DNA from 2 places in the Streptomyces sp. NPDC048650 genome. Region 1 is predicted to be linked to the other one. Evidence: predicted binding sites of a transcription regulator. Region 1 holds the regulator's gene; the other holds the start of a gene.
The links. The regulator HspR, encoded in region 1, represses chaperone genes until heat shock. The targets are predictions, from matches to a motif close to TTGAGNNNNNNNNNCTCAA.
Positions count from the first base shown of each region.

Region 2: lon (endopeptidase La) is a predicted target of HspR. The motif match lies at 4,579-4,597, and genes of this name have one in related genera.

Region 1 is NZ_JBICVM010000010.1:186,813-195,801, forward strand. Features, by position in the region: gene ACGFML_RS26835 ((Fe-S)-binding protein) at 1-344, opposite strand, end outside; gene dnaK (molecular chaperone DnaK) at 643-2,505, shown strand; gene grpE (nucleotide exchange factor GrpE) at 2,502-3,176, shown strand; gene dnaJ (molecular chaperone DnaJ) at 3,222-4,394, shown strand; gene ACGFML_RS26855 (heat shock protein transcriptional repressor HspR) at 4,396-4,848, shown strand; gene ACGFML_RS26860 (hypothetical protein) at 4,944-5,348, opposite strand; gene ACGFML_RS26865 (pyridoxamine 5'-phosphate oxidase family protein) at 5,757-6,161, opposite strand; gene clpB (ATP-dependent chaperone ClpB) at 6,461-8,989, shown strand, end outside.
Region 2 is NZ_JBICVM010000001.1:856,443-865,431, forward strand. Features, by position in the region: gene ACGFML_RS03965 (sensor histidine kinase) at 1-865, opposite strand, end outside; gene ACGFML_RS03970 (response regulator transcription factor) at 862-1,602, opposite strand; gene ACGFML_RS03975 (spermidine synthase) at 1,677-2,423, opposite strand; gene ACGFML_RS03980 (rhomboid-like protein) at 2,642-3,415, shown strand; gene ACGFML_RS03985 (pentapeptide repeat-containing protein) at 3,621-4,463, shown strand; gene lon (endopeptidase La) at 4,620-7,028, shown strand; gene ACGFML_RS03995 (lysozyme) at 7,098-7,973, opposite strand; gene ACGFML_RS04000 (MarR family winged helix-turn-helix transcriptional regulator) at 8,282-8,749, shown strand; gene ACGFML_RS04005 (hypothetical protein) at 8,786-8,989, opposite strand, start outside.

The sequences.
Region 1 (8,989 bases):
TCGACGAAGACGTTGTACGGCGCCCACTCGCCGATGATCGGCAGGATCCAGTCGGCCTTGAAGAGCTGGCCGATGGCGTTGACGATCGTCAGCAGCAGGGAGAAGAAGCCCACCGCCACGAACCAGTGCGCCACGCCGACGATGCCCCAGCGGTTCATCCGGGTGTGGCCGAGGAACTCCTTGACCACCGTGACCGTGCGTTGCGCGGGCTCGTCGGTCCTGGTGCCGGCGGGTACGGGCTGGCCGAGCCGTACGAAGCGGTAGATCTGCAGGAGGGCGCGGCCGAACAGCGCCACGCCGACCACGATCAGGACCAGCGACACGATGATCGCGGCGAGTTGCATTGGGGGCTCCTCGAACCTGCGAGAGCGGAAAACTGAGCAATCCGAGCGGGACTACTAAGCGGTAACTTTTTTGGTCTGCGGCTGAGGTTACCCATTCTCCCCGGCGCCATGAAGCCGCCTGACCGGTGATCTGCGTCGCGAAGGCAACCCTGTGTGCGCCCCGCTCCTTCGGGGAGGAGTCCCGGTGACGATAAGAGCGACATAAAACTTGAGCGCCCAAGGCTCAGCTCTGTTGACAGGATTTCTTCCGTGCTGCACTCTTGAGCCTGTTCCACTCAAGTCAGCTGGAGGAATTGAAATGGCACGTGCGGTCGGCATCGACCTGGGCACGACGAACTCCGTCGTCAGTGTTCTCGAAGGCGGTGAGCCCACCGTCATCACCAACGCCGAGGGCGCCAGGACCACGCCGTCCGTCGTCGCCTTCGCCAAGAACGGCGAGGTGCTGGTCGGCGAGGTGGCGAAGCGCCAGGCGGTCACCAACGTCGACAGGACCATCCGGTCGGTCAAGCGCCACATGGGCACCGACTGGAAGATCGACATCGACGGCAAGGGCTTCAACCCGCAGCAGATGAGCGCCTTCATCCTGCAGAAGCTCAAGCGTGACGCCGAGTCGTACCTGGGCGAGAAGGTTGTGGACGCGGTCATCACCGTCCCCGCCTACTTCAACGACTCCGAGCGCCAGGCCACCAAGGAGGCCGGCGAGATCGCGGGCCTCAACGTCCTGCGGATCGTCAACGAGCCGACCGCCGCGGCGCTGGCCTACGGCCTCGAGAAGGAAGACCAGACCATTCTGGTCTTCGACCTCGGTGGCGGCACCTTCGACGTCTCGCTGCTGGAGATCGGCGACGGCGTCGTCGAGGTGAAGGCCACCAACGGTGACAACCACCTCGGTGGTGACGACTGGGACCAGCGCGTCGTCGACTACCTGGTCAAGCAGTTCCAGAACGGCCACGGCGTCGACCTGGCCAAGGACAAGATGGCCCTCCAGCGCCTCCGCGAGGCCGCCGAGAAGGCCAAGATCGAGCTGTCCTCGTCCACCGAGACCACGATCAACCTGCCCTACATCACGGCGTCCGCCGAGGGCCCGCTGCACCTGGACGAGAAGCTCACCCGGGCCCAGTTCCAGCAGCTGACCGCGGACCTCCTGGAGCGCTGCAAGACCCCGTTCCACAACGTCATCAAGGACGCGGGTATCAACCTGTCCGAGATCGACCACGTGGTCCTGGTCGGCGGCTCGACCCGTATGCCGGCCGTCGCCGAGCTCGTGAAGGAGCTGACCGGCGGCAAGGACGCCAACAAGGGCGTCAACCCGGACGAGGTCGTCGCCCGCGGCGCCACCCTCCAGGCCGGTGTCCTCAAGGGTGACGTCAAGGACGTCCTCCTGCTGGACGTCACCCCGCTGTCCCTCGGTATCGAGACCAAGGGCGGCATCATGACCAAGCTCATCGAGCGCAACACCACGATCCCGACCAAGCGGTCCGAGATCTTCACGACGGCCGAGGACAACCAGCCGTCGGTGCAGATCCAGGTCTACCAGGGCGAGCGCGAGATCGCGGCGTACAACAAGAAGCTCGGGATGTTCGAGCTGACCGGCCTGCCGCCGGCCCCGCGCGGGGTCCCGCAGATCGAGGTCTCCTTCGACATCGACGCCAACGGCATCATGCACGTGACCGCGAAGGACCTGGGCACGGGCAAGGAGCAGAAGATGACCGTCACCGGCGGCTCCTCGCTGCCGAAGGACGAGGTCGACCGGATGCGTCAGGAGGCCGAGCAGTACGCGGACGAGGACACCAAGCGCCGCGAGGCCGCCGAGACCCGCAACCAGGCCGAGCAGCTCGTCTACCAGACCGAGAAGTTTCTCAAGGACAACGAGGACAAGGTCCCCGGTGAGGTCAAGACCGAGGTCGAGGAAGCCGTCAATGAGCTGAAGGAGGAGCTCAAGGGCGAGGACACGGCCGAGATCCGCACCGCCACCGAGAAGGTCGCGGCCGTCTCGCAGAAGCTGGGCCAGGCCCTGTATGCCGATGCCCAGGCCGCCGGTGGCGCCGAGGGCGCCGAGGGTGCCGCTGGTGCCGCCGGTGAGCAGGCCAAGGCCGAGGACGACGTCGTGGACGCCGAGATCGTCGACGACGAGAAGCCCAAGAAGGACGGTGCCGCGTGACGGAGGAGACCCCGGGCTTCGACGAGAAGCCTGACGTCCCCTCCGACGCCGCTCCCGAAGATGCGGCGCAGGAAGCCGAGTCCGCCGAGAAGGCGGGCTCGGCCCCGGCCGGGGACGCCAGTGACAGCACCCGAGACGCCCAGGACACGGCGCTGACGGCGCAGCTGGACCAGGTACGGACGGCGCTCAACGAGCGCACCTCGGACCTCCAGCGGCTCCAGGCGGAGTACCAGAACTACCGCCGTCGGGTGGAACGGGACCGGGTCACGGTCAAGGAGATCGCCGCGGCGAACGTCCTGTCCGAGCTCCTTCCCACCCTCGACGACGTCGGTCGTGCGCGAGAGCACGGCGAACTGGTCGGCGGCTTCAAGTCGGTGGCCGAATCGCTGGAGACCGTGGTCGCCAAGCTGGGTCTGCAGCAGTTCGGCAAGGAGGGCGAGCCCTTCGACCCGACGATCCACGAGGCGCTGATGCACTCGTACGCGCCGGATGTCACGGAAACCACGTGCGTGGCGATCCTGCAGCCCGGGTATCGCATCGGTGAACGAACGATCCGCCCCGCGCGGGTCGCCGTCGCCGAACCGCAGCCGGGCGCGCAGACCGTCAAGTCCGCCTCGGAAGAGGACGCCAAGGCTTCGGACGAGGAAAACGGTGGCCCGGACGAGGGCTGACGTGAGGGCGTACAAGGAAACCGCGCGGAAGGAGGGACGTCGGGGATGAGCACCAAGGACTTCGTCGAGAAGGACTACTACAAGGTCCTCGGCGTCCCGAAGGACGCCACCGAAGCGGAGATCAAGAAGGCGTACCGGAAGCTCGCCCGCGAGTTCCACCCGGACGCCAACAAGGGCGACGACAAGGCCGAGGAGCGCTTCAAGGAGATCTCCGAGGCGAACGACGTCCTGGGCGACCCCAAGCGGCGCAAGGAGTACGACGAGGCACGGACGCTGTTCGGCAACGGCGGCTTCCGGCCCGGCCCCGGTGCGGGCGGCGGCAACTTCAACTTCGACCTGGGCGACCTCTTCGGGGGCACCGCCCAGGGCGGCCAGGGCGGCGGCTTCGGCGGCGGCCTCGGGGACGTCTTCGGCGGCCTGTTCAACCGCGGCGGCGCGGGTACCCGTACCCAGCCGAGGCGGGGCCAGGACGTCGAGTCCGAAGTCACGCTGAGCTTCACCGAAGCGGTCGACGGCGCCACGGTCCCGCTGCGGATGTCCAGCCAGGCGCCGTGCAAGTCGTGCTCGGGCACCGGCGACAAGAACGGCACGCCGCGGGTCTGCCCGACCTGCGTCGGCACCGGTCAGGTCAGCCGGGGCGCGGGCGGCGGGTTCTCGCTCACCGATCCGTGTGCGGACTGCAAGGGCCGGGGCCTGATCGCCCAGGACCCGTGCGACGTCTGCAAGGGCAGCGGTCGCGCGACGAGCGCCCGCACCATGCAGGTGCGCATCCCGGCGGGCGTCTCCGACGGGCAGCGCATCCGGCTGCGCGGCAAGGGCGGCCCCGGTGAACAGGGCGGCCCGGCGGGCGACCTGTACGTCGTGGTGCATGTCGACGCCCACCCGGCGTTCGGCCGCCGGGGCGACAACCTCACCGTCACCGTGCCGGTCACCTTCCCGGAGGCCGCGCTGGGTGGCGAGATCAAGGTCCCGACGCTGGGCGGCCCGCCGGTCACGCTGAAACTGCCGGCCGGCACTCCCAACGGCCGTACCATGCGGGCCCGCGGCAAGGGCGCCACCCGTAAGGACGGCACCCGGGGTGATCTGCTGGTCACCATCGAGGTGCAGGTGCCCGACGACCTGAGCGACAAGGCGAAGGAATCGCTGGAGAACTATCGCGAGGCGACCGCGGGATCCGACCCGCGGGCGGAGCTGTTCAAGGCCGCGAAGGGAGCTTGAGATGGACAGCCGGGGCGGGCAGCGTCGTAACCCATATGAACTGACCGAAGAGTCGCCGGTGTACGTCATCTCCGTCGCGGCTCAGCTTTCCGGCCTGCATCCGCAGACCCTGCGTCAGTACGACCGATTGGGTCTGGTCTCGCCCGACCGCACGGCCGGGCGGGGCCGCCGCTATTCCGCCAGGGACATCGAACTGCTGCGTACGGTGCAGCAGTTGTCCCAGGACGAGGGCATCAACCTCGCCGGCATCAAGCGCATCATCGAGCTGGAGAACCAGGTCGCGGCCCTGCAGCAGCGGGTCGCCGAGCTGCAGGGCGCCGTGGAGGGCGCGGCCAGTGCGATGCAGCAGCGGGAGGCGGCGGTGCACGCCTCCTACCGCCGCGACCTGGTGCCGTATCAGGATGTGCAGCAGACCAGTGCGCTGGTCGTGTGGCGGCCGAAGCGCCCGGAGTAGCGGGCGCCGACCGTACGGCACGGCGCGCAGACGAATCGGCACAGGGCCGGGGAACATCTCCCCGGCCCTGTGCCGTTTCCGTGGTCGTGCGGGCTTCAGCAGCCGTTGTAGCCGGCCGTCGGCATCGACAGTCGGCGGTGCACATGGGACTTCATCGTCAGCGTGTACTCCGGCTCGTCCAGGTCGGCGGTTTCCAGGCGTACGCCCGCCGCCGAGCACCGGGCGCTGAAGTCGTCGGCGCCGTCGATCGCGTACTCCAGCGCACGGCGGTTGGGCACCACGAACACATCGACCAGGCCCTCTTCGACATCGCTCCACAGCGCGCTGTGGTCGGCGCGCAGCTGGTGCAGGCTGAGCCGGCAGGTCAGGTGGTAGTCACGGGCTGCCGCCCACTGGGTGCACATGTCGTGCTGGCTGCGGTCGTCGACCAGAAACGGATCCTCGTCCAGCTCGGACAGCGGCATCAGGCAGGCGATCGCCGTCACTCGGACCGAGTTCATCGTGCCCTCCGGGGCGTGGCGATTGTGGGGGCGACGATACCCCCGCGGACGCCCCGGGGTGGAGGGCTTGTGCCCGGTGGTGAGGCATATCCGCAGGCATGGCAGATCTTCCAGCCGTCCTGGTTGATGGCGAGCTGGCCGCCGCACCGGGGGCAGAGTTCCGCGCGCGGGTACGCAGGGGGAGGCCCTGGGCGGCGGGGAGCAGATGTCGCGCTGCGCAGCGCCTGCGCCATGCGGGCCTCCGGCTGCCGTCTTGTGCTCGAAGGAGGGTCGATGAGGTCCGCTTGGAGCGCGGAACTGTTCGATGCCTGCCGATTTCTTCTTCCTGGTTACCAGGTGCGCGCAAGGCGGCGGACGCGCACCATCCGTTTTCGGCCAGCTCCGAGCCGTAGGACGGCCCGTACGGACTCAGGCCCGGCCCAGCGCCCTGGTCACCGCGATCTCGATCATGACGCGGTCGGGGTTCGGCTCCGGTGTGCGGCGGTACCGCCCGGCGTATCGGGCGACCGCGTCGGCCACCGACTCCGCGTCCGTACGCACCCGCGCGATGCCCTCCAGCGTCGCCCAGCGGCCACGGTCCACCTGGCAGACGGCGACGGTGGCCCCGTCCGGCCCGGCGGCGAGGATGTTCTTGACCTTGGTGCTGTCCTTGCGGGTGATGACCCGTGCGATCCGCTGCCCGGCGTCGTAGGTGACACCCACCGGGACGACATGCGGTGTCCCGTTCGTACGCAGCGTGGTCAGGGTCGGCATCAGGTACTCGTCCCAGAAGGCGAGGTACTCGGGGGTGAGGGCGGAGAGGTCGTGGGCCATGGTGGCCAGGGTAGTTGCGGGTGGCCGGGCGCGAGCCGGTTCCGCGGCCCCGGGGGAACCCGGTGGCATCCGGGGCCGTACGGGAAGGGGGCGGCGCATCCGGCGCCGTGTGTGCGCGGCGAGGCCGGGCGGGCTTGGCCGGAACGGCCTTGAGTGGAATAGACTCAACTTATCGCACGTTGCAGTGTGCAGGGTAAGGCGGCTGGACCGGTGAAGCCGCCCACGACGAGTGCGAGCAGTGGACGAGCACGGGCAGTAGACCGAGTACAGGCACCAGTAACGAGGAGGATCACAAGGCCGTGGACGCCGAGCTGACCAACAAGAGCCGGGAGGCGCTGGCCGCCGCCAACGAGCGGGCGGTCACCGCCGGACACGCGGACATGACGTCCGCGCATCTGCTGCTCGCGCTGCTGGCCGGGCAGGACAACGAAAACATCATGGACCTGCTGGCGGGTGTCGAGGCCGACGCCGCCGCGCTGCGCTCCGGAGCCGAGCGCCAGCTCGCCGGGCAGCCCAGCGTCCAGGGTTCGACCGTGGCGCCGCCGCAGCCGGACCGCGATCTGCTGGCCGCCATCGCGGACGCCACCAAGCGCGCGCGGGATCTCGGCGACGCCTATGTCTCCACCGAACACCTCCTCATCGGCATCGCGGCCAAGGGCGGCCGCACCGGCGAACTGCTGGAGCAGCAGGGCGCGAGCGCCAAGAAACTGGTCGCCGCCTTCGAGGCCGGCCGCGGCGCGCAGCGGGTGACGAGCGCCGACCCGGAGGGCACGTACAAGGCGCTGGAGAAGTTCGGTACGGACTTCACGGCGGCCGCCCGTGAGGGCAAGCTCGACCCGGTCATCGGCCGCGACCACGAGATCCGCCGCGTGGTGCAGGTCCTCTCCCGCCGTACGAAGAACAACCCGGTGCTCATCGGCGAGCCCGGCGTCGGCAAGACCGCCGTCGTCGAGGGCCTGGCCCAGCGCATCGTCAAGGGCGACGTGCCCGAGTCGCTGCGCGACAAGCGGCTGGTCGCGCTGGACCTGGGCGCGATGGTCGCGGGCGCGAAGTACCGCGGTGAGTTCGAGGAACGGCTCAAGACCGTCCTGGCCGAGATCAAGTCGAGCGACGGCCGGATCATCACGTTCATCGACGAGCTGCACACCGTCGTCGGCGCGGGCGCCGGCGGCGACTCGGCCATGGACGCGGGCAACATGCTCAAGCCGATGCTGGCCCGCGGCGAGCTGCGGATGGTCGGCGCGACCACCCTCGACGAGTACCGCGAGCGGATCGAGAAGGACCCCGCGCTGGAGCGGCGTTTCCAGCAGGTACTGGTAGCCGAGCCGACCGTCGAGGACACGGTGGCCATTCTGCGCGGCCTCAAGGGACGCTACGAAGCACACCACAAGGTCCAGATCGCCGACTCCGCGCTGGTCGCCGCCGCCACTCTCTCCGACCGCTACATCACCTCCCGCTTCCTGCCCGACAAGGCCATCGACCTGGTCGACGAGGCCGCGTCCCGACTCCGTATGGAGATCGACTCCTCCCCGGTGGAGATCGACGAGCTGCAGCGCGCCGTCGACCGCCTCAAGATGGAGGAACTCGCGCTCAAGAACGAGACCGACGCCGGCTCCGTCCAGCGCCTGGAGAAGCTCCGCAAGGACCTCGCCGACAAGGAGGAGGAGCTGCGGGGGCTGACCGCCCGCTGGGAGAAGGAGAAGCAGGGCCTCAACCGCGTCGGTGAGCTGAAGGAGAAGCTCGACGAGCTGCGGGGCCAGGCGGAGCGTGCCCAGCGCGACGGCGACTTCGACACCGCCTCCAAGCTGCTGTACGGCGAGATCCCCGGCCTGGAGCGGGAGCTGGAGGAGGCCGCGGAGGCGGAGGCCGAGCAGGAGGCGGCCAAGGACGCCAAGGAGTCCATGGTCAAGGAGGAGGTCGGGCCGGACGACATCGCGGACGTGGTCGGCGCCTGGACGGGCATCCCGGCCGGCCGGCTGCTGGAGGGCGAGACGCAGAAGCTGCTGCGCATGGAGGACGAGCTCGGCAAGCGGCTGATCGGCCAGACCGAGGCCGTACGGTCGGTCTCCGACGCGGTACGCCGCACCCGCGCCGGCATCGCCGACCCGGACCGCCCCACCGGTTCCTTCCTCTTCCTCGGCCCGACCGGCGTCGGCAAGACCGAGCTGGCCAAGGCGCTCGCGGACTTCCTCTTCGACGACGAGCGGGCCATGGTCCGGATCGACATGTCGGAGTACGGCGAGAAGCACTCCGTCGCCCGCCTGGTCGGCGCCCCGCCCGGCTACGTCGGCTACGAGGAGGGCGGCCAGCTCACCGAGGCGGTGCGTCGCCGCCCGTACTCGGTGATCCTCCTGGACGAGGTCGAGAAGGCCCACACCGAGGTCTTCGACGTCCTGCTCCAGGTCCTCGACGACGGCCGCCTCACCGACGGCCAGGGCCGCACCGTCGACTTCCGCAACACCATCCTCATCCTCACCTCCAACCTCGGCTCCAACTTCCTCATGGACCCGCTGCTGAAGGAGGACCAGAAGAAGGAGAGGGTGCTGGAGACGGTCCGAGCCTCGTTCCGCCCCGAATTCCTCAACCGCCTCGACGACGTGGTGGTCTTCCACCCCCTGGGCACCGATCAGCTCCAGCGCATCGCCCGGATCCAGCTCGACCACCTCCAGCGCCGCCTGGCCGACCGCAGGCTCACCCTGGACGTCACCGACCGCGCCCTGGCCTGGCTCGCCTGGCTGGGCCGGGAACCGGTCGTCGACGCCCCGGCCCCGGACCTCTCCTACGGCGCCCGCCCCCTGCGCCGCCTGGTCCAGACGGCCATCGGCGAC
Region 2 (8,989 bases), on a different contig from region 1:
CGTGCACCGTGACCCGGCCGTGTCGCGGGCTGTGCTTGATCGCGTTGTCGATGAGATTGGCGACGACCTGGTGCAGCCGTTCGGCGTCCGCGTGCGCGGTCAGCTCCGGCGGTGAGACGTCGAGGTGGAGATGGACGTCCGTGCGGGTGTGGGTGCCGGAGCCCGCGAGCCCGGACAGCGTCGAGGCGCCCCGGCTCATGTTGGCCTCCTTGAGCACCCCGGACAGATACGGCCACACCTCGAAGCGCCGGGCGTGCAGCGGCACCACGCCGTTGTCCAGCCGCGACAGGTCCAGGAGGTGCTCGACCAGCCGCCCCAGCCGTTCGGTCTGCTTCAGCGCCGTCCGCATCGTCTCCGGGTCCGGCTCGCAGACGCCGTCGACGACGTTCTCCAGCACCGCCCGCAGCGCCGCGATGGGCGTCCGCAGCTCGTGCGACACATTGGCGACCAGCTCCTTGCGGTGGGTGTCCACCGCCTCCAGGTCGGCCGCCATGCGGTTGAACGCCTCCGCCAGGTCCCCGAACTCGTCCCGGCGCTCGGAGCGCACCCGGCGCGAGTAGTCACCGTGCGCCATCGACCGCGTGACGTCCGTCATCTCGTCGAGCGGCGCCGTCAGGCTGTTCGCCACGAACTGGGTGACCAGCAGCGAGGCGATGATCGAGAAGACCGTGATCACCCGCAGCTCGGTCGCCGACGCTATGGCCACGAACACCAGGAGCGTCGTGATGATCACCGAGACGATGACCAGGGCGCCGAGCGCCGCCTTGACGGAGCGGTACGGATCCAGCGGCCGCAACCCCTCCCAGATCCGCTCCCACAGCCCCCGGGTCGGCGCCTGCCACTGCCACTGCCGGCGCCGCGTCATGCGGCCGGAGTCTCCAGGGCGTAGCCGACGCCGTGGACCGTGCGGATCCGCTCGGCGCCGATCTTGCGGCGCAGTGCCTTGATGTGGCTGTCGACCGTGCGGGTGCCGGAGGCGTCCGCCCAGTCCCACACCTCGGCCAGCAGCTGCTCGCGCGAGAGCACCGCGCGGGGGCTGTTCGCCAGGCAGACCAGCAGGTCGAACTCGGTCGGCGTCAGATGGACGTCCGCGCCGCGCACCCGCACCCGTCGCTGTGCGTGGTCGATCTCCAGCTCACCCAGCCGCAGGATCCCGCTGCGCGGCGTGTGCGCGGCCAGCGCGGCCCGCTCGACGCGGCGCAGCAGGACGTGGACCCGGGCGGCCAGTTCACGCATCGAGAAGGGCTTGGTCATGTAGTCGTCGGCGCCCACGCCGAGGCCGACCAGCATGTCCGTCTCGTCGTCGCGGGCGGTGAGCATCATCACCGGCACCGGGCGCTGGGCCTGGACCCGGCGGCACACCTCCAGGCCGTCGAAGCCCGGGAGCATCACATCCAGCACCAGCAGATCGGGCTGCCACGCCTCGGCGGTGTCCACCGCGGCCGGGCCGTCGGTGGCCGTCTGCACCTGGAACCCCTCGGCGCGCAGCCGGGCCGCGATGGCGTCGACGATCGTCGGGTCGTCCTCCACGACCAGCACCCGGCGCTGGGCGCCCGGCGTGGCCGCGGTGGTGCCGCCCTGGGTTGTCTGAGTCTGGTCCATCGCCCGCCCCTGCATTGCCCCTGCGTGGTCGCGTCCTGCTGGGGAGCAGCGTAAAGCCATGCCGTGACTGTCGGCTACGCGCCCTTGCGCGCAAGATGCACCACGTCCGGGACACCCCGGACAACGGGAATCTCTTCCGTACGCACCCCCTCGAATCCGGCATTCCGCAGCGCCTGTTCGAAGGCGGGCGAAGGCTGCGCGGACCAGACGGCGAGCACCCCGCCCGGTGTCAGCCGGTCCCGGCAGGCGGCGAGTCCGGCGGGGGAGTAGAGGCCGGCGTTGTCGTCGGTGACGGTCCAGTCGGGGCCGTTGTCGATGTCGAGGCAGAGTGCGTCGAAGGGGGGCCCGGCCGCATGCAGGCAGGCGAGCAGGCCGGTGTGCAGGATCTCGGTACGGGGATCGGCCAGCGCGTCGGCCGAGAGGGCCGACAGCGGGCCCGTGCGGTGCCAGTCGATCACCGCCTCCTCGCGCTCGACGACGGCGATCCGCCCCCAGCGCGGCTCGGCCGCAGCCCGCGCCAGGGAGAAGCCGACGCCCAGGCCGCCGATCAGGACGGCGGGCCGCTCCCGGTCGGCCGGGAGCGCCGCCAGGGCCACGTCCATCAGCAGTTGCTCCGAGCGGCCGTCGGAGGTGTCCATCAGGAAGCAGCCGTTGGCGATGATCTCGTAGACCGGCGCGGGCGCCCGCGGTGGTTCGGCGGGGCCGGGGGTGCCGCCCCGCTGCCGCAACACCACTTCGCCGTACGGGCCCTCGCGGCGGTCGAGGGTGCGCGGTGCCTCCTGGAGGCCGGGCTTCTGGGGGAGCGGGGGAACGGGAGCCATGCCGTCATCCTGGCCAACGGCGAGGGCGCGGGTCCAACCCCTGGACGAGGCGTTGCGGCGTGACGTGGCACATCGCACAGAGGTTGCTTCACGTGATGCATCTCACGTCCACAGCTCGCTCATGGGTTGAGCGTGCAGGGTGGTCGCGGACGTAGTGCAAGGCGGAGGAACCGCGGCCGCGAGACCGCGTGCACCACCGACGGAAGGGGCCTCGGACAGTGAGCTGGGCGGACACCGCCGACCGCGCGTCGGCAGAGACCGGGCGGTCCGCCGCCCTCCCGGGCATTCCACGCCAGCGCGGCGTCCCGGCGGCCCCCGCCGCCCGGCCCGACCTGCCCGGGGCGCCCCTGCCGTCCGCGCCGCCCCGTCCGTGGCGGCTGTTGCCCACCCCCACCGGCACCCCCTTCACCTTCGGCTACGCCGGCCTCCTCCTCGCCACCTCACTGTTCGCCGCACACGCCGATCCCACCCTGGTCGGCGAACTGCTCCGCGGCTCCAGCACCGACGTCATCCACCTGGCCCAGGCCCCGCTCCTGGTGCTCGTCGCCTCCGCGCTGTGGGTCGCGGGCGGGCTGACCTCCGGCTACGCCGTCGCCCTCCTCTTCGTCCTCACCGCTCTGGAGCGGCGGATCGGCGGCCTGCGCGCCGCCGCGGTCTTCTTCGGCGGCCATGCGCTGGCCACCCTCGCGACCGAACTGCCCGTCGGCTTCTCGGTCGCCGCCGGAGCGCTGCCCGACAGCTCCCTCCAGCGCCTCGACTACGGCATCAGCTTCGGCGTGATGACCTGCGTCGGGGCCGTCGCCGGGCTGCTCCCGCCGTGGCCGCGCCGGCTGCTGCTGGCCGGCGCCGGCTATCTGGCGGTCACCGGCCTGCTCGCCTACGCCGACCCGATGACCGACTGGGGCCATCTCCTCTCGCTCGCCCTCGGTGCGGCGAGCTGGCCCCTGCTGCGCCGGTGGCGGGCGGCGCGCACCCGGCTGCGGTCGGCGTGAGCCTGCCGGCCCTCCGGCGGCCCAGCGGCTCGCCGCTCTCGCGCGAGGACCGGACGCTCCCCGGCCCCCGTGCCGGGACCGGCCACTGACAACGCCGGTGCGGCGCACGCGCAGCGGCAGCGGCGGGCACCCGATCCGGTCACCCGCCCCCGGCCGCCTGGGAGAATGGCGGCCCCGCCCCACGCCGCCCCAGGAGCCGACCGCCGTGACCCACGACAGCCCTCGCCCCGCCCCCGGAGCCACCGAGCTCGACCTGTTGTCCGACTGCGGCAGCTGCTTCGGGCTGTGCTGCGTCGCGCTGCCGTTCGCGGCCTCGGCGGACTTCGCCATCGACAAGGACGCCGGCCGGCCCTGTCCGAACCTGCGGACCGACTTCCGCTGCGGCATCCACACCGACCTGCGCGAGCGCGGCTTCTCCGGCTGCACGGTCTTCGACTGCTTCGGCGCCGGACAGAAGGTCTCCCAGGTCACCTTCGGCGGCGAGGACTGGCGCCGGGCACCGGGCACCGCCCGGCAGATGTTCGAGGTCTTCCCCGTCATGCGGCAGCTGCACGAGCTGCTGTGGTACCTCGCCGAGGCGCTGGCCCTGCCGGACGCCCGCCCGGCCCACGCCGACCTGCGGCGCGCGCTGGCCGACACCGAGCGGCTCACCCGGGGCAGCGCCGCGGAACTGACCGCGCTGGACGTGCCCGCGCACCGCGCCGAGGTCAACGCGCTGCTGCTGCGGGCCAGCGAGCTCGTACGGGCCGAGATCCCCGGCCGCAAGAAGGACCGGCGCGGTGCCGATCTCTTCGGGGCCCGGCTGAAGGGGGCGGATCTGCGGGGCGCCAGCCTGCGCGGAGCCTGCCTGATCGCCGCGGACCTGCGGGGCGCCGACCTGCGGTCCGCCGACCTGATCGGCGCCGATCTGCGGGACGCCGACCTGCGCGGCGCGGACCTGACCGACAGCATCTTCCTGACCCGGGCTCAACTCGACGCCGCCAGGGGCGACGCCACCACGCTGCTGCCGGACGCGCTCGGCCGTCCCGCTCACTGGCCGGCCGCCTGAGCACGTCAAGGAGGTCGAGCACGTCGAGGACGTAGCGACGGGGTCCGCACGGTCGGGGGCGGCCCGATCGCTGAGGGCGAACAGGCGCCGGGGAACATCTCCTGCCCCCGCTGCATTGAGTGGGTAAAGCTCAACTTGTTTGCCGAAGGGGAGATCATGGCAACGACGTCCACACCGCTCACTCTGCCCGTGCTGCCCCTCGATGACGAGGTCGTACTGCCCGGCATGGTGGTGCCCCTGGACCTGTCCGACGCGGAGGTCCGCGCCGCGGTGGAGGCGGCACAGGCCGCCGCCTCCTCGGGTAACAAGCCGCAGGTGCTGCTTGTGCCCCGGGTCGACGGGAACTACCCGGGAATCGGCACGCTCGGCCGGATCGAGCAGGTCGGGCGGCTGTCCGACGGCGACCCCGGCGCGCTGATCCGCGGGCTCGGCCGGGTGCGGATCGGCTCCGGCACAACCGGACCCGGCGCCGCGCTGTGGGTGGAGGGGACCACCGTCACCGAGGACGTGCCCTCCCCGCTGCCCGGCTCGGTCGGCGAGTTCGTCACCGAATACAAGGCGCTGGCCACCAGCTGGCTGCGCAAGCGCGGCGCCTGGCAGGTGGTGGACCGCGTCCAGGGCATCGACGAGGTCTCCGCGCTCGCCGACAACTCCGGCTATCTGCCGTTCCTGACGGTTGAACAGAAGGTGCGGCTGCTGGAGACCGTCGACCCGGTCGCCCGGCTGAAGGCCGCCACCGACATCCTGCGCGAGCATCTCGCCGAGCAGGATGTCGCCGAGTCCATCGCCAAGGACGTCCAGGAGGGCGTCGACAAGCAGCAGCGGGAGTTCCTGCTGCGCCGCCAGATGGAGGCGGTGCGCAAGGAGCTCGCCGAACTGAACGGCGACCCGGAGGACGAGGGCGACGACTACCGCGCCCGGGTGGAGGCCGCCGACCTGCCCGAGGACGTCCGCAAGGCCGCCCTCAAGGAGGTCGACAAGCTGGAGCGCTCCAGCGACCAGAGCCCCGAGGGTTCCTGGATCCGCACCTGGCTGGACACCGTCCTGGAACTGCCGTGGAACGAACGGACCGAGGACGCCTACGACATCGCCGGGGCCAAGGAGGTCCTGGACGCGGACCACGCCGGACTCCAGGACGTCAAGGAGCGGATCACCGAGTATCTGGCGGTGCGCAAGCGCCGGGCGGAGCGCGGGCTGGGGCTGGTCGGCGGACGGCGCGGCGGCGCGGTGCTGGCGCTGGTCGGGCCGCCCGGTGTCGGCAAGACCTCGCTCGGTGAGTCCGTCGCGCGGGCCATGGGCCGCAAGTTCGTCCGGGTCGCGCTCGGCGGTGTCCGGGACGAGGCGGAGATCCGCGGCCACCGGCGCACCTACGTCGGCGCGCTGCCCGGCCGGATCGTCCGGGCCGTCAAGGAGGCCGGGTCGATGAACCCGGTGGTGCTGCTCGACGAGATCGACAAGGTGGGCTCCGACTTCCGGGGCGACCCGGCGGCCGCCCTCCTGGAGGTCCTGGACCCGGCGCAGAACCACACCTTCCGCGACCACTACCTGGAGGTCGAACTGGACCTCAGCGACGTGGTCTTCCTGGCCACCGCCAACGTCCTGGAAGCCATTCCCGAGCCGCTGCTCGACCGGATGGAGCTGGTCCGGCTGGACGGCTACACCGAGGACGAGAAGGTCGTCATCGCCCGGGACCACCTGCTGCCGCGCCAGCTGGAGCGAGCCGGTCTGGAGCCCGGCGAGGTGACGCTGGCGGACGACGCGCTGCGCAGGCTGGCGGGCGAGTACACCCGCGAGGCCGGCGTACGGAACCTGGAGCGGTCGGTCGCCCGGCTGCTGCGCAAGGTCGCCGCCCAGCACGAACTGGGCGAGCGGGAGCTGCCGTTCACGGTGGGTGCGGACCAGCTGCGCCCGCTGATCGGGCGGCCGCACCACACCCCGGAGTCCGCCCAGGACCCGGCCGAGCGGCGCACAGCGGTGCCCGGCGTGGTCACCGGCCTCGCGGTCACCGGCGCGGGCGGCGACGTGCTCTATGTGGAGGCGTCACTGGCCGACCCGGAGACCGGTGGCTCCGGACTCCAGCTGACCGGCCAGCTCGGCGACGTCATGAAGGAGTCGGCGCACATCGCGCTCTCGTTCCTCCGTTCGCACGGTGCGGAGCTGGAGCTGCCGGTCGCCGACCTCAAGGAGCGCGGAGTGCATCTGCACGTACCGGCCGGTGCCGTCCCCAAGGACGGGCCGAGCGCGGGGGTGACGATGACGACCGCCCTGGCCTCGCTCCTGTCGGGCCGCCAGGTCCGGCCGGACGTGGCGATGACGGGTGAGGTGTCGCTGACCGGGCGGGTGCTGCCGATCGGCGGCGTCAAGCAGAAGCTGCTCGCCGCGCACCGGGCGGGGATCACCACGGTGGTCATCCCCCAGCGCAACGAGCCGGATCTGGACGACGTCCCGGCCGAGGTCCTCAAGGATCTGGAGGTGCACCCGGTCTCGGACGTGCGGCAGGTGTTGGCACTGGCGCTGGTCCCGGCGTCCAGCGGCGCGGAGCCCAAGGCCCCCGTCGTGGCCTGAGGGCGGCGCCCGCCGCCCGGCGGAGGCCGGCCCGTCCCTCCCACCGGGGACGGGCCGGCCTTGGCCCGCTCAGCCGTTGGCCAGGGCCTGGAGCCGGTCCATTGCGCCGTTGAAGCGGTTGTGGTCGCCGACCGTCGGGCCGCTGGAGGTGTACTGCCAGATGGTGTGGAAGCCCCAGCCGGCCGGGAGTTCGCCGACCGACGAGCCGTAGCGGGGGACCCACAGCGGGTGGACGGCACCGAAGGCCGTGGAGTTGCCGGTGCACTGCTGCCACCAACTGGTGGAGGTGTAGATGACGGCGTCCCGGCCGGTGCGCGCCTTGTAGGTCGCGAACCAGTCCTTCATCCAGTTGACCAGCCCGGCCGCGCTCAGGCCGTAGCAGGTCGCGCCGTAGGGGTTGTACTCCATGTCGAGCGCCCCGGGCAGCGTCTTGCCGTCCTTGGACCAGCCGCCGCCGTGGTCGACGAAGTAGTTGGCCTGGGCGGCGCCGCTGGAGGTGTCGGGGGTGGCGAAGTGGTAGGCGCCGCGGATCATGCCGGCGCTGTAGGCGCCGTTGTACTGCTGCGCGAAGTACGGGTTGGTGTAACTGGTGGACTCCGTCGCCTTGGTGTAGGCGAAGCGGACCCCGCTGGACCAGAGCGTCGACCAGGCGACGTTGCCGTTGTGGCTGCTGACGTCGACACCCTCGACGGACGCGGCCAGCGCGGGTGGTGACGGAGCCGTACCGGGCGCCGTCCCCTCGTGTTTGGCGATCTGGGAGCCGGCCCAGTCCTGGGCCGGATGGACGGGTTCCGGCGCATACCGGGGGGCCGCGGCACCCGCGGTGCCGACCGTGCCCGTCAGGAGCGAGAGGACCGCGACGAGGACCCCGGCCGCGGTGGCCAGGGACCGGGCGGGCCGGGAGGTGGGGGAGCGGTGGGGGGTGCTGGATCTGAGCACGGGCATACGTGCCTCCGTAGATCTCGAGGATCTCGGTGAGTGACCTGAGGGGGAAGGTCCGGGGACCTGAGGGGTCGGTGGGGGGTTGTGCGAGAGATACCCGACGGCAGGGCACGGATAACAACTTGGTGTGGCCATGCCATGAAAAACGATACGCGCGTAGACCGATGGGACAATAGAGGGTGACGGGGCTGCCGTTGGTCTAATCCTGCGAAATACTGGCCCAGCTGCGGCTTCGGCCGTCGGTGAAGGAAACTTTCAGGACGGGGAAAGCGGGAAAGGGCGCTGACGTGCACAACACCGGAGCCGACGGAATGCCGGCGGACGGCGAACAAACTGGTGTGGACCACGTCTTCCTCTCCCTGGAGAGGGAGTTGGCGGTGTTCCTCCGCCGCGCCCGCGCCTCGTCCGGTGAGCTGGCGCGCGAGGTCCACCCCGACCTGGAGCCGGCCGCCTACGGGCTGCTCGTCCGGCTGGCCGACGCGGGTGCGCAGCGTGCCACCGAACTCGCCGCCTACTTCGGGGTCGGCAAGGCCACCATGAGCCGCCAGCTGCACGCCCTGGAGAAGCTCGGCCTCGTCGCCCGCGAACCGGACCCCGCCGACGGACGGGCGGTCCTGGTGCGGATCACCGACGAGGGCCGGGAGCGCTTCACCCGCGTCCGCACCGCCCGCCGCGCCCGCTACGCCCGCCGGCTCGCCTCCTGGGAGCGCCCCGAGGTCGCCGAACTGGCCCGACTCCTGAACCGCCTCAACGCGGAACAGGAGGGGGACGAGGGGTGACGCCCCGGGCCGGCCCCGCCCCCCGGGGCCGGCTTGTCACGGCGCCACAAAGATCACCGAGGCATCGTCCCGTGCCTTGCCCCTCGGATACGCCGCGCCCTGCGGATCCGCCGCCTCCGCCGCCCGGACCCGGTCGATCAGCGCCTGCGGCCCCTGCCCGGACACCAGCGCCGCGCACTGCGCCCAGGATCCCTCGCGGAACACCTCGACCCAGCGGCCCGCCCCGTCGCTCAGCGCCGT